DNA from 3 places in the Brevundimonas albigilva genome. Region 3 is predicted to be linked to each of the others. Evidence: predicted binding sites of a transcription regulator. Region 3 holds the regulator's gene; each other region holds the start of a gene.
The links. The regulator LexA, encoded in region 3, represses DNA repair genes until DNA is damaged. The targets are predictions, from matches to a motif close to ATGTTCNCNANNTGTTCT.
Positions count from the first base shown of each region.

Region 1: the regulator LexA is predicted to act here: its motif matches at 3,286-3,303, upstream of recA (recombinase RecA).
Region 2: the regulator LexA is predicted to act here: its motif matches at 2,649-2,666, upstream of M8231_RS16900 (ImuA family protein).

Region 1 covers NZ_CP097649.1:2,153,269-2,157,945, reverse strand. Annotated here, with positions in the region: gene M8231_RS10845 (hypothetical protein) at 1-135, shown strand, start outside; gene M8231_RS10840 (NAD(P)(+) transhydrogenase (Re/Si-specific) subunit beta) at 158-1,576, shown strand; gene M8231_RS10835 (DUF1801 domain-containing protein) at 1,579-1,986, shown strand; gene recA (recombinase RecA) at 2,102-3,184, opposite strand; gene M8231_RS10825 (MHYT domain-containing protein) at 3,330-4,677, opposite strand, start outside.
Region 2 covers NZ_CP097649.1:1,683,870-1,688,546, reverse strand. Annotated here, with positions in the region: gene M8231_RS08430 (GGDEF domain-containing protein) at 1-817, opposite strand, end outside; gene M8231_RS08425 (DEAD/DEAH box helicase) at 907-2,427, opposite strand; gene M8231_RS16900 (ImuA family protein) at 2,669-3,475, shown strand; gene M8231_RS08410 (Y-family DNA polymerase) at 3,366-4,677, shown strand, end outside.
Region 3 covers NZ_CP097649.1:1,423,796-1,428,472, forward strand. Annotated here, with positions in the region: gene M8231_RS07050 (ComEC/Rec2 family competence protein) at 1-1,035, shown strand, start outside; gene lexA (transcriptional repressor LexA) at 1,016-1,711, opposite strand; gene trpC (indole-3-glycerol phosphate synthase TrpC) at 1,824-2,618, opposite strand; gene trpD (anthranilate phosphoribosyltransferase) at 2,615-3,652, opposite strand; gene M8231_RS07070 (anthranilate synthase component II) at 3,654-4,244, opposite strand; gene M8231_RS07075 (peptidoglycan-binding protein) at 4,352-4,543, shown strand; gene trpE (anthranilate synthase component I) at 4,540-4,677, opposite strand, start outside.

The DNA of each region.
Region 1 (4,677 bases), 730 kb from region 3:
GTCTTGGTCTTCTCGGCCATACTGGTGCGGGTGGTGATGCAGGGGCGGCCGCTGGGCGTGTTCGAATGGGCGCTGATGTTCATCGGCCCCCTGTTCATCGCCGCCGCCCTGTGGCGGCTGGCGCGGACGCAATGAGAGTTTCGGGGGAAGACGGACGATGAACGCTTCGCTGGCGGCGCTGGCCTATCTGGTTTCGGGGGTGTTGTTCATCCTGTCGCTGCGCGGGCTGTCCAGCCCGGAGACCAGCCGGCGGGGCAACACCTTCGGCATGGTCGGCATGGCCCTGGCCATCGCGGTCACCCTGCTGACGCTGGGGACGACGGGGACGCTGGACGGGCTGACGCTGGCCCTGATCGCGGGCGGCGTGATCGTGGGCGGCGGCGCCGGCGCCCTGATCGCGCGCAAGGTCGCCATGACCGACATGCCGCAGCTGGTCGCGGCCTTCCACAGCCTGGTCGGCCTGGCCGCCTGCCTGGTCGCCATCGGGGCCGTCTATGCGCCGGGCGCCTTCGGCATCCTCTCGGCCGACGGGACGGGCATCAAGACTCTGTCGATCGTCGAGCTGAGCCTGGGGGTCGCCATCGGGGCCATCACCTTCACCGGCTCGGTCATCGCCTTCGCCAAGCTGAACGGCAACATGTCCGGCGCGCCGATCCTGCTGCCGGCGCGCCACCTGATCAACATCGCGCTCGGCCTGGCGCTGGTGCTGCTGATCGGGGTGATGATCGGTTCGGGCGGCACGGCGACCTGGGCCTTCTGGGGCGTCTTCGTGCTCAGCCTGATCCTGGGCGCGACCCTGATCATCCCCATCGGCGGCGCCGACATGCCGGTGGTGGTGTCGATGCTGAACTCCTACTCGGGCTGGGCTGCGGCGGCGCTGGGCTTCACGCTGGAGAACATCGCCCTGATCATCACCGGCGCCCTGGTCGGGTCCTCCGGCGCCATCCTCAGCTACATCATGTGCAAGGGCATGAACCGCAGCTTCGTCAGCGTCATCCTGGGCGGCTTCGGCGGGGATGTCGCCGCCGGCGCGGGAGGGACCAAGGAGACGCGGCCGGTCAAGCAGGGCTCGGCCGAGGACGCCGCCTTCATCATGAAGAACGCCTCCAAGGTCATCATCGTGCCCGGCTACGGCATGGCCGTGGCCCAGGCCCAGCACGCGCTTCGCGAAATGGCCGACAAGCTGAAGGAGGAGGGGGTCGAGGTGAAATACGCCATCCACCCCGTCGCCGGCCGCATGCCCGGCCACATGAACGTCCTGCTGGCCGAGGCCAACGTCCCCTATGACGAGGTGTTCGAGCTGGAGGACATCAACTCGGAGTTCTCCACCGCCGACGTCGCCTTCGTCATCGGCGCCAACGACGTCACCAACCCCGCCGCCAAGACCGACCCCCAGTCGCCCATCTTCGGCATGCCCGTGCTGGACGTGGAGAAGGCCGGAACCGTCCTGTTCATCAAGCGCGGCATGGGCTCAGGCTACGCCGGGGTCGAGAACGAGCTCTTCTTCCGCGACAACACCATGATGCTGTTCGCCGACGCCAAGAAGATGGTCGAGGGGATCGTGAAGGGGCTCTAGCGATGGCGGCCGAACCCAAAACGCGCCCGACGGACGCCTCGGTCCCCGACTTCATCGCCGCGCTCGAGAACCCGACGCGACGCGCGGACGCCGAGGCGATCTGCGCCCTGATGGCCGAAGCGACGGGCGAACCGCCGGTGCTGTGGGGGCCGTCGATCGTCGGCTTCGGCCGCTATCGCGGCCCGACCGGCGACTGGCCCCTGGTCGGCTTCTCGCCGCGCAAGGCCAATCTGGTCCTCTACATCATGCCCGGTTTCGCCGAGCACGCGGACCTGCTGGTGCGGCTGGGCAAGCACAGGGCGGGGAGCTCCTGCCTCTATCTGAACCGGCTGGCCGACGCGGATCCGGCGGTCCTGCGCGAACTGATCGACCGTTCGATCGCCTCGCTGCGCGCGACATACGGCGGCTGACGAAGGATCAAAAGATGGCCCGCCCGACATGGGGGTCGAGCGGGCCGGCTCCGCCGACCCTCGCGGGGTCGGTGGCGGGTCGCGAGGGCGACGGCGGAGTGTCGGTGAAGAGGACCTAGCCTTCCAGGTCCTGGCCTTCGTCAGGCTCGGGCGCGCCCAGCATGTCGTCGGCGATCTTGTTGGTGGACTGGCGCACGGCCTTCTCGATCTGGTCGGCGATGTCGGGGTTCTGCTTCAGGAACTCGCGCACGTTCTCGCGGCCCTGGCCGATCCGGGTCGAGTCATAGCTGAACCAGCTGCCCGACTTCTCGATGATCCCCGCCTTGACGCCCAGGTCGATGACCTCGCCCAGCTTGGAGATGCCCTCGCCATACATGATGTCGAAGATGACCTCGCGGAACGGCGGGGCGACCTTGTTCTTGACCACCTTGACGCGGGTGGTGTTGCCGACCACCTCGTCGCGGTTCTTGATCGCGCCGGTGCGGCGGATGTCCAGGCGCACCGAGGCGTAGAACTTCAGCGCATTGCCGCCTGTGGTCGTTTCGGGGCTGCCGTACATCACCCCGATCTTGTGGCGGATCTGGTTGATGAACAGGACGATGCACTTGGACTTGGAGATGGACGCGGTCAGCTTGCGCAGCGCCTGGCTCATCAATCTGGCTTGAAGGCCGGGCAGGCTGTCCCCCATTTCGCCCTCGATCTCGGCGCGGGGCGTAAGCGCCGCGACGGAGTCGACCACCACGATGTCGACCGCGCCCGAACGGACCAGGGTGTCGACGATCTCCAGCGCCTGTTCGCCCGCGTCCGGCTGGGACACCAGCAGGTCGTCCAGGTTCACCCCCAGCTTCTGGGCGTAAACCGGATCCAGCGCGTGTTCAGCGTCGACGAAGGCGGCCACGCCGCCCTTCTTCTGCACCTCGGCCACGGTGTGCAGGGCCAGGGTGGTCTTGCCCGACGATTCCGGACCGAACACTTCAATCACCCGCCCGACCGGCAGGCCGCCGATGCCCAGCGCCATGTCCAGGCCCAGCGAGCCGGTCGAGACGCTCTCGATCTCGGCCACCTGTCCGGCCTTGCCCAGCTTCATCACCGAGCCCTTGCCGAAGGCGCGGTCGATCTGGGCGATCGCCGCCTCCAGCGCGCGCTGCTTGTCGCCGTCTTCCTTGCCCACCAATTTCAATGCCGCCTGTGAAGCCATCTTACCCGTCTCCCTTGCCATGATTCCCATCTGAAGCCTGGGAGAGACCCGCCATGGACCCGCCCCCGTTGTGGTGAGACGACTATGTGCACGGTTTGTTCGTGTTCACAAGATGTTCTCTTGATCAAAACGAGAACATTCCTTTTCAGGCGTCCGCTTCTGACGTGTCGGCCAACGGCAGGCGCAGGCTGAAGGTGAAGCCTTCGGGCGGATAGGCGAGGGCCGCCGAGCCGTCCAGGTCGCGATTGATCGCCGCCTCGATCAGCTGGGAGCCGAAGCCGCGCCGCGCCGGCGCGGCGACCAGAGGGCCGCCCGTCTCGACCCAGTCCAGCCGCAGGTGACGATCCGCCACCGACCAGTCCACGCGCACGCAGCCGTTGGGGGTCGACAGGGCCCCGTATTTGGCCGCGTTCGTCGCCAGTTCGTGAAAGGCCAGGCCCAGACTGAGCGTCTGGCGCGAATCCAGTCGCACGTCCGGCCCGCTCAGGCGCACCTGCTCCTCGGCGAAGGGGGCCAGTTCCTGGTGCAGCAGATCGCGAAGCCGGACGCTTTCCCACCGTCCCGCGGTCAGCAGGTTCTGAGTGTTCGACAGGGCCAGGAGCCGCGCCTCGAACAGCGGAATGAAGCTGGCCAGGTCGGGCGCGCGCCGCGCGGTCTGGCGGGCGATGGACTGGACGGTGGCCAGGCTGTTCTTCACGCGATGGTTCAGCTCGTTGATCAGCACGCGCTGCTGGCGTTCGCTGTCGGCCAGGGCGGCGAAGGCCTGGCGCCGGTCGGTGATGTCCGTGATGACCCCCGACATCCGCAAGGGCCGGCCCGAACGGCTGCGGATCAGCCGACCGCGCAGATGGATCCAGCGCCCGACGCCGGGAATGAACCACTCCTGGTCATAGTCTTCCTCTCCGGCCATGGCGCGGGCCAGGGCGGCGCGGTGGGCGGCGCGGTCCTGATCGGACAGGCGGTCGCCGATCTCGCTGGCGGTCAGTCTGGCGTCGGGCGCGATGCCCATGATCTGGCGGGCGCGGGCCGAGACGACCGGCGGCCTCAGCGGCAGCTGCGCCTCCCAGAAACCGACCCCGCCCGCGTCGACGGCCGACAGCACATTGGTCCGCTGGTCGAAGACCGAGGCGCCCAGGGCCAGGAACAGCACCGCGACCGATCCCGCCGTGACCGCGACCGCCAGCATCAGCGGAGAGGCGCCGGCGGCCCCGGGCGCCGCCTCGGCCGGGGTCAGGACCAGGGCGGCCATGCCGGTGTGGTGCATCGCCACGATGGCTGTGCCGAGCGCCCCGGCCGCCAGCGCGCGCCAGCGCAGGGTCCGGTCTTCGCGCGCGGCGAACAGCGCGGCGATGGAGGCGCCGACGGCGATCAGCACCGACAGGGCGACAAGGCCGGGACGGTAGTCCAGAACGGCGGCCGTGCGCATCGCCGCCATGCCGACATAGTGCATGGCGGCGATCGCCGATCCCATGGCCAGGCCGGCCGCGGCCAAC
Region 2 (4,677 bases), 260 kb from region 3:
CGCCCGCGCTCTCGCCCGGGAAGATGATGGCGAATTCCTCGCCGCCGAAGCGGGCGGCGAAGCGTTGGCCGACGCAGACGCGCGACAGGACGGTGGAGACGTAGCGCAGCACCTGATCCCCCGTCTGATGGCCCCAGGTGTCGTTGAAACGCTTGAAATGGTCGATGTCGAGCAGGGCCAGGGTCAGCGGCGCCTTCTGACCCTCGGCGCAGACCTCGGCCAGGCGTTCGTCGAAGGCCTTGCGGTTGGCCAGGTTGGTCAGGGCGTCCGTCATGGCGTCGCGACGGACCTGTTCCAGATGGTCGCGCAGGCGGGCGACTTCGTTGTTGGAGGCCTCCAGGCGCTTTTCAAGGGCGGCGGTTTCGCGCCGAACCTTGCGCGTGGCGGTGGAGAGGCCGCCGATCACCGTCTTCAGGGCGTCGCCGTCCGTGGCCGTGTCGATGGAGTCCGACGCGCCCGCCAGGGTCTGGCCGTAGTCGGACTGGGTCTTGTGGGCGCGGGCGATGGCGGAGGCGACGCTGGCCAGTTCGCGGTCGAGCACGGCGCCGGCGTCGCGAATCTCGTCGGACAGGCGGCCGCGCGGCAGGAATTCGGCGGCCAGCATCTCCGAGGTCTCCTCGGTGATCGGCAGGTTCTCGGCCAGCATCCGACGAATTTCGCGGCCCAGCGCGCCGTCGGGATCGCCGAGATAGTGCAGCCAGATCTCGAAGTTCAGGGGCGTCGGCCACACGCGGGCCTTTTCCATCTCATCGATGACGTCGCGCGCCAAGGCATAGGCCTGGGGGCCTCGCACCGCCGTTTCGACTTGATTGGACATCCGCTTCCCCCAAAGGACCCCGCGCCGAGGTCCGTCGAGGGAAAAGACTACGGGATGTTCCGTAACGCCGGGTTAAACGGCGACCCGGCTCAGGCCGGAACCACGACCGGACGGCGCAGGAAGGCCGGGATGTCGTCCCCGAAGCCGCGCACGCCGCCCTGGCGGGGGGGCTCGGACCGGGTCGGGCGGGGCTCGCCGCGACGATCGGACTGAAGCAGCTGGGGCTCCATCGGATCGACGACGGAAACCGGCGTCTCGGCCACCGGAATTTCCGCGACCGGCTCGGCCTTCTTGCGGCGGCTGCGCGAACGGGCGGGCTTGTCATCCGCCGCGGCCTCGACGGTTTCGACGGGAGCGGGCGTGGCCTCGACGGCCGCCGGCGCGGAGTCCGCGACGCGCGAACGTCCGCCGCGGGTGCGCTCGCGTCCCCGGGCGGGCTTGCGATCATCGCGCGGACGATCGTGAATCTCGCTGAAGTCGATGCCGTCGAGGACCAGTTCCTCGGGCGTTTTCTTGATGAGCTTCAGCACCTTGTCCAGCGACTTGTCGTCGGCCGGAGTGACGATCATGAAGGCCTCGCCGGTGCGGCCCGCGCGGCCGGTGCGGCCGATGCGGTGGACGTAATCGTCGGCGTGGTGGGCGACGTCGTAGTTGAAGACGTGGCTGACGTCGGGAATGTCCAGGCCGCGCGCGGCGACGTCGGAGGCGACCAGGATCTTCAGCTCCCCGGCGCGGAAGGCCGCCAGGGTCTTCATGCGGTAGGACTGGTCCAGATCGCCGTGGATCGGGGCGGCGTCGATACCGTGCTTCTGCAGCGACTTGGCCACGATATCGACTTCGGACTTGCGGTTGCAGAAGACGATGCCGTTCTTGACGTCGGCCCGTTCGATCAGGGCGCGCAGGGCCGTGCGCTTGGCCTTGGGATCGCTGGTGGGGATGCGCACCAGATACTGGGTGATGGTGTCGGCCGTCTGGGCCGGGCGCGAGACCTCGATCCGGGTCGGATCCTTGAGGAAGGCGGTGGTCAGGCGCGTGATCTCGGGCGGCATGGTGGCCGAGAAGAACAGGGTCTGGCGCCGCGGCGGCGTCAGCTTGAAGATACGCTCGATGTCCGGGATGAAGCCCATGTCGAGCATCCGGTCGGCCTCGTCGACGACCATGATCTCGACGCCCGTCAGCAGCATCTTGCCCCGTTCGAACAGGTCCAGCAGGCGGCCGGGAGTGGCGATCAGGACGTCCACGCCCTTGTTCAGCGCCGCGACCTGGTCGCCCATCGAGACGCCGCCGATCAGCAGCACCCAGTTCAGCTTGGTGCCCTTGGCGTATTTGCCGAAGCTCTCGGCGACCTGGTCGGCCAGTTCGCGGGTGGGGGCCAGGACGATGGCGCGCGGCATCCGGGCGCGGGCGCGGCCCGAGGCCAGACGCTCGACCAGGGGCAGGGTGAAGGCCGCCGTCTTGCCGGTGCCGGTCTGGGCGATGCCCAGAACGTCGCGGCCGGCCAGGGCGACCGGAATAGCCTGCTCCTGGATGGGGGTGGCGGTGGTGTAGCCGGTGGCGGCGACGGCCTGAAGGGTCGTGGGCGAAAGGCCCAGTTGGGAAAATTCGGTCATGAATCCTTGGGAGAGAAAGCGTCTGCGTGCATAGCAGCGACGGAACCGCCCCTCTGTGGGCGAGCGGGCGGCGCGGATCGCAGACCTGTCCCGAGGCTGGGGGCGATATAGAAGTCCCTGCGTAAAAGTCAAGTATTCCGGATCGGTCGTCGCCGCGGAATGAATTCCTATGGCCAAGCTGGAACGCCGCTTGACTCCCGGGGTTGGGAAGGCGGCATATAAGAACAAAAGGAGAACTGACGTGCGGCCCGACCGCGACATCGACGCCCTGCGCGAACGCCTGAAGATGCTGGAGGCCGACGGCCATCCGGTCGATTCCGCGCGCTTCGACCTGGGACACGAGGCGGCGGACCGGCATCTGGGCGGACTGGCGGTCCATGCCCTGCACGAGGTTCATGCCGCGACGACGCCCGATGCGACGGCGGCCCTGGGCTTCGCCCTGGGGCTGGCGCGACGCGCGGCGCCGGACAAGGCGCTGGTGTGGGGCGTGCAGGCGATGGCGGGGCTGGAGACGGGCCACATCCACGGGCCGGGGCTGCGCGAGCTGGGGCTGGACCCCGACCGGGTGGTGCTGGTGCGGGTCAAGGAGACGAAGGACCTGCTGGCGGCGGGGGAGGAGGCGCTGGCCTGCGGGGCGGTCGGGGCGGTGCTGCTGACGGCGTGGGGCGAGGCCAAGACCATGAGCCTGACGGCCAGCCGGCGGCTGTCGCTGGCGGCGGCGCAGGGCCGGGCGACGGCTGTCCTGGTGCGGCTGGCGGCCCCGCCCCAGCCCAGCGCGGCCGAGAGCCGGTGGCGGGTGAAGGCCGCCCCGTCGCGGGCGCTGGAAGCCGAGGCGCCCGGTCATCCGACCTTCGAGGTCGAACTGTTGCGGCATCGGCTGGGCGCGCAGCCGAGATCCTGGATCATGGAGTGGAATCGTGAGCGCGGAGTCTTCCAGAATGGCGGGCAGGAACGGCTCGAACGGCCGGCGGTATCTGGCGGTGTGGTTTCCGTTCCTGCCGACCGATCGATTGCGGCGGGAGGAGGGGCAGTCCGACGCTTCGGCTGAGGCCGCCGTCGTCCTGGTCGAAAAGGTCAAGGGCGCGCTGCGGCTGGCGGCCGCGGACCCGCGCGCGATGGGGCTGGGCCTGTCGCCCGGAATGACCCTGGCCGACGCGCGGGCGCGGGCGCCCGACATCCGCGTGGTCGCGCACCGGCCCGAGGCGGATGCGGCGCTGCTGAAGCGGGTGCTGCTGGATTTCGGCCGTTTCACCCCGATGGCGGCGACCGACGGGCCGGACGGCCTGGCGCTGGACGTGACCGGTTGCGCCCATCTGTTCGGCGGGGAGGCCGGGTTGGTGAAGGCGGTCGAGGCGCGGGCGCGCGGGATCGGCCTGGCGATCCGCACGGCGATGGCGGGCGCGCCCGAGGCGGCGCGGGCGCTGACGCGGTTCGGTCGCGGCGGGATCCATCAGGGCGAAGGCCAGCGCGCGGCGCTGCGCCGCCTGCCGGTGGCGGCGCTGGAGCTGTCGGACAAGGAGACCCAGGCCCTGTCCCGTGCGGGCCTGAAGACCCTGGCGCAGTTGGACGACCGGCCCACGGCGCCGATCGCCGCCCGGTTCGGCGCGGCGGCGGCGACGCGGCTGAACCGGGTGCTGGGGCGTGAGGACGTGCGCATCCGGCCCGAACGGCCGACCCTGATGGTGTCGGTCGACCGGGTTCTGGTCGAGCCGATCACCGAGACGGCCGACATCGAGGCGGTGATCGGCGACCTGCTGGCCGAGGCCATGGACCGGCTGGACCTGCGCGGCCAGGGCGGGCGCGCGTTCCAGGCGGCCTTCTTCCGCGTGGACGGGGAGGTGCGGCGCATCACGGTCCGCACCGGCCGGCCCAGCCGTGACGCGGCCGGGGTGCTGCGCCTGTTCAAGGAACGGCTGGCGGCGCTGGCGCGGCCGCTGGACCCGGGCTTCGGCTTCGACCAGCTGCGCCTGTCCGTGCCGGTCGCGGACCGCCTGGCGTCGCGCCAGCGGGGGTTCGAGCAAACCCCGCCGGGGGCGGAAGATCTGGGGCGGCTGGTCGACCGCCTGACCGCCCGCCTGGGCCCGGAAGCCGTCAGCCGGTTTGAGCCGGTGGCGTCGCACCGGCCGGAACGCGCGGTCCGCCTGATCCCTGCAGCCTTGGCGCCCGCCGCCCTGCCGGTGCGGGCCGAAGAGGGGTGGCCCGAACCGGACCCGGCCGACCCGCCGCTGCGGCCGCTGCAGGTGTTCGATC
Region 3 (4,677 bases):
CAGCCCGAGGCGGTGATGACGCCGGGCTTCCAGATGTCCTTCGCCGCCACCGCCGCCCTGATCGCCCTGGTGGAGGCCTGGCCGAAGCGCACGCGAGAGATTTCCGCGCCCCTGCCCATCGTCGCGATGCAGCGGTTCGCGACCTGGATCACGGCGGCGGTGGCGGCCAGCCTGGTCGCGGGCATGGCGACCGGCCCCTTCGCCATGCAGCACTTCAATCGGACCGCCATGTACGGGCTGATCGCCAATCTGGGCACGTCGCCGGTCGCGGACTTCGTGCTGATGCCGGCGCTGGCGCTGGGGGCCGCGCTGGAGCCCCTGGGCCTGGGCGGGCCCTTCCTCGCCGTGGCGGGCTGGGGCGTCGATACGATGCTGGCGATCGGGGAATGGACCGCCGGCCTGCCTGGGGCGGTCAAATCCGTCTCCAGCGCGCCGGACTTCGTCCTGCCCATCGCGTTCGTCGGCGTCCTGTTCATGTGCCTGTGGACCGGACGACTGCGGTGGGCCGGCCTGCCCATGGCGGCGGCCGTCCTGATCTGGCCTCGACCGCCAGCGCCAGACCTGTGGATCGGAGAAGGCGGGACCAACGCCGCCTACCGGGTCGACCGACAGGCCGTCATCGTGCGGCCGGGCGTTCGGACCTATGCGGTCGACCTGTGGTCGCGTCGCCGCGGACTGAGCCCGATCGAGCGACCGTCGGACTGGATCTGCGCGCGGTTCTCCTGCGCCCCGCCGACGGCGGACGCCGCCCCGGTCGCTCTGTGGTGGGGACGTCGAACGCCGGATGCGACGCAACTGGAGAAGCTGTGTCGTTCGGCCCCCGTGATCGCCCTGCGCGCTGAGGCTCCGGGTCTGCCGCCGGCCTGCCGCGATCGATTGGTGCTGGATGGCGTCGATCTGGCGAAGGGCGGGGCCGTCGAACTGTGGCGAGACCGCTCGGCGCCAGGCTGGCGGGCGGTGTGGACGGCCGATGTGCGGGACGACCGACCGTGGACGCGCACGGTCGGCGATCCCGTCAGTGGTAGCGACGGATAAGGCCGACCAGCTTGCCTTGAACCTCGACCTGGTCGGGCCCGAAGATGCGCGTCTCGTAGTTCCGGTTCGCCGGCTCCAGCGCGATGGAGGCGCCCTTGCGGCGAAGACGCTTCAGGGTCGCCTCCTCGCCCTCGACCAGGGCCACGACGATCTCGCCGTTGTGGGCGGTGTCGCCCTTTCTGATGACCACCAGGTCGCCGTTCAGGATGCCGGCCTCGATCATGGAATCGCCCTCGATCTCGAGCACATAGTGATCGCCCCGGCCCAGCATGGATTCCGGCACCGGCAGGCGGTCTCGCTCGTGCTGGATCGCAGCGATGGGCGTGCCGGCGGCGATCTTGCCCAGCAGCGGCAGTTCGCGAACGTCGTTGGCCGGTTCGGGCGCCGGGGCGCGAAAACCGCCGCCCTCGATCACGTCCGGCTTGAACCCGGCCCGCCCGCGCGGGGCGCCGGCGGTGGCCTGCTCCGGCAGCTTCATCACTTCCAGCGCGCGGGCGCGATGCGCCAGGCGGCGGATGAAGCCTCGCTCCTCCAGGGCGGTGATCAGACGGTGGATGCCCGACTTGGAGGCCAGATCCAGCGCTTCCTTCATCTCGTCGAACGAGGGAGACACGCCCGTCTCCTGGATCCGTTCATGAATGAACATCAGCAGTTCGTGCTGCTTGCGCGTGAGCATCGCCTGGCCCTCATACGCTCTTTCCGTCGAATCGGAACGAGCCGTGAACATGTGGCGATGTTCTGTAAGTGTTCCTTCCTAATGTCAACTTAACGGCGTTCGCCGCCGGACATCAGGCGGCCAGCAGGCTGCGGGTGGCGGCCTCCACATCGGCCTGCCGCATCAGGCTTTCGCCCACCAGAACGGCCTGGGCGTGGGCGGCCGAGACGCGCTGAACGTCTTCGGGTGTGAAGATGCCGCTTTCGGCCACCAGCAGGGCCTTGACCGGGCTGAGCATCGAGAGCCGCTCGGTCGTTTCGAGATCAACCTCGAAGGTGCGAAGGGAACGGTTGTTGACGCCCACTAGATCGCCGCCCAGAGCGCAGGCGCGCGCCATTTCGATCTCGTCGTGGGTTTCGATCAGGGCGTCCATGCCGAACCGCTCGGCCTCCGCCAGCAGCTCGGCGGCCAGGGCGTCGTCCACCATCGCCAGGATGATCAGGATGCAGTCCGCCCCCAGCGCGCGGCTTTCGGCCACCTGCCAGGGGTCGACCAGGAAGTCCTTGCGAAGACAGGGCAGGGAGACGGCGGCGCGCGCCTGGGCCAGGAAGGCGTCGTCGCCCTGGAAGCTGGGGCCGTCGGTCAGAACCGACAGACAGGCCGCGCCCCCGGCCTCATAGGCGCGGGCCAAGGCCGGCGGATCGAAGTCGGCGCGGATCAGGCCCTTGGACGGGCTGGCCTTCTTGATCTCGGCGATCAGGGCGGGACGACCGGTTTCCTCGACCTTGCGATCCAGGGCGTCGCGAAAGCCGCGCGGAGCCGAGGCGGCCAAGGCCAGCGCCTCGATCGCATCTTGGGAACGGGCGGCCTTGCGCGCGGCGACGTCCTCGCGCTTGTAGGCGGCGATGCGTTCCAGAACGTCGGTCATTGGTCCTCGTCCGTTTCCGGGGGCGTGGAGGTGATGCGGGCCAGGCGCTCCAGCGCCTGCGCGGCCCGGCCGTCGTCGATGGCCGCCGCCGCGAGCCCCGCCCCTTCGGCCAGGTCGGCGGCCCGATCGGATACCACAAGCGCGGCGGCCGCGTTCAGCAGCACAATGTCGCGGTAGGCGCCGGCCCGCCCCTCGAGCAAGGCGCGCAAGGCGGCGGCGTTCGCCTCGCCGTCCCCGCCGCGAATGGCGTCCAGCGGCGCGCGGGGCAGGCCGGCCGCCTCGGGCGTCACCTGGAAGCGGCGAACCGCGCCGTCCTTCCATTCCGCCACCTCCGTGGGACCGGATGTGGCCAGTTCGTCCAGGCCCTGGCCGTGGACGGTCCAGGCCCGGATCGCCCCGAGGCGACCCAGCACCTCGGCCAGCGGCTCCAGCAGGCGCGGATCATAGACGCCCATGACCTGGCGCTTCGCCGACGCGGGGTTCGAAAGCGGTCCCAACAGATTGAACACCGTGCGAAATCCGATTTCCGCCCTGACCGGTCCGACGTGGCGCATGGCCCCGTGGTAGGCCGGGGCGAACAGGAAGCAGATGCCGGCCTCGTCCAGCGCCCGCCGCTGCTGTGCGGGCGACGCCGTCAGGTTCACGCCCAGGATCGACAAGACGTCGGATGATCCTGATTTCGAAGAGATCGCGCGGTTACCATGCTTGGCGACCTTCAGCCCCGCGCCAGCGAGCACAAGCGCCGCGGCGGTCGAGATGTTGTAGGTGTGCTGGCCGTCCCCGCCTGTGCCGCAGGTGTCGATCACCTCATACGGATGGTCCAGCGTCAGGGCGGCGTCGCGCATGGCGCCGGCGAAGGCGGCGATCTCGTCGACGGTCTCGCCCCGGATGCGCAGGGCGGTGACGGCGGCGGCGACCTGGGCGGGCGTCGGTTCGCCGCGCAGGCAGGCGGCGAAGAAGTCGTGCGCCTGTTCGGACGTCAGCGGCTGGCCCTCGACCAGGCGGGCCAGGATCGGCTTGAACCCGTCGGCCACGTCAGGCGGCCGCGAGGCGCTTGACGCCAGCGATGTCCAGGAAGTTCGCCAGCATGGCGTGGCCGTGCTCGGTGGCGATGGATTCGGGATGGAACTGCACCCCGTGAATCGGCCGGCTGCGGTGCTGCAGACCCATGATCTCGCCGTCCTCGGTCCAGGCGGTGACCTCCAGGCAGTCCGGCAGGGTTTCGCGCCGCACGGCGAGCGAATGATAGCGCGTGGCCGTAAACGGCGACGGCAGGCCGGCGAACAGGCTGCGCCCGTCGTGAAGGATGGGCGAGGTCTTGCCGTGCATCAGGGTCTTGGCGCGCACCACGTCGCCGCCGAAGGCCTGGCCGATCGATTGGTGGCCCAGGCAAACGCCCAGGATCGGCATGTCGATCGGCGCGCGCTCGATCAGGGGCAGGCAGATTCCGGCCTGGTCCGGCGCGCACGGTCCGGGCGACAGCAGCACGGCCTGGGGGTTCAGAGCCCAGGCCTCGTCGACGCTCAGGTCGTCGTTGCGCACGACATGGGTCGGCGCGCCCAACTCCGCGAGGTAGTGGACGAGGTTGTAGGTGAAGCTGTCGTAGTTATCGACGACGAGGATCATGTCCCGGCTTCTAGGCCCGCGCGCCGCCCGCGCCAAGCCGGCGCGGCGGTAAAGCGCACGTTAACCGTCACGGTCGCCCAATGACACGACAGGAAAGGGCCGACGGCATGATCGATTCGTCCGCACACATCGCCGCGGCCAAGGCGCTGCTGGCCTCTCCCAAGGTCGATCCGCCCAGCGGCCTGGCGGCGCTTGGCGCGGCGACCCTGGCCGCCGCGGCCGCCATCGCGATGGCCGGGGTCGTGGTCCTGGGACCGGGCGTGGTCATCGACGACCCCTCGATCGTTCTGTCTCGCTAGACGGCGTCGATCCGAAAGCGCCAGGCGTCCTCGGCGGCCCGCATGGGCGCGCGCGCCTTGTGGCGGGTCTCGGCGTATTCGGCGGCCGGATCGCTGTCGGCGACGACGCCCGCGCCCGCCTGGACGAAGATGCG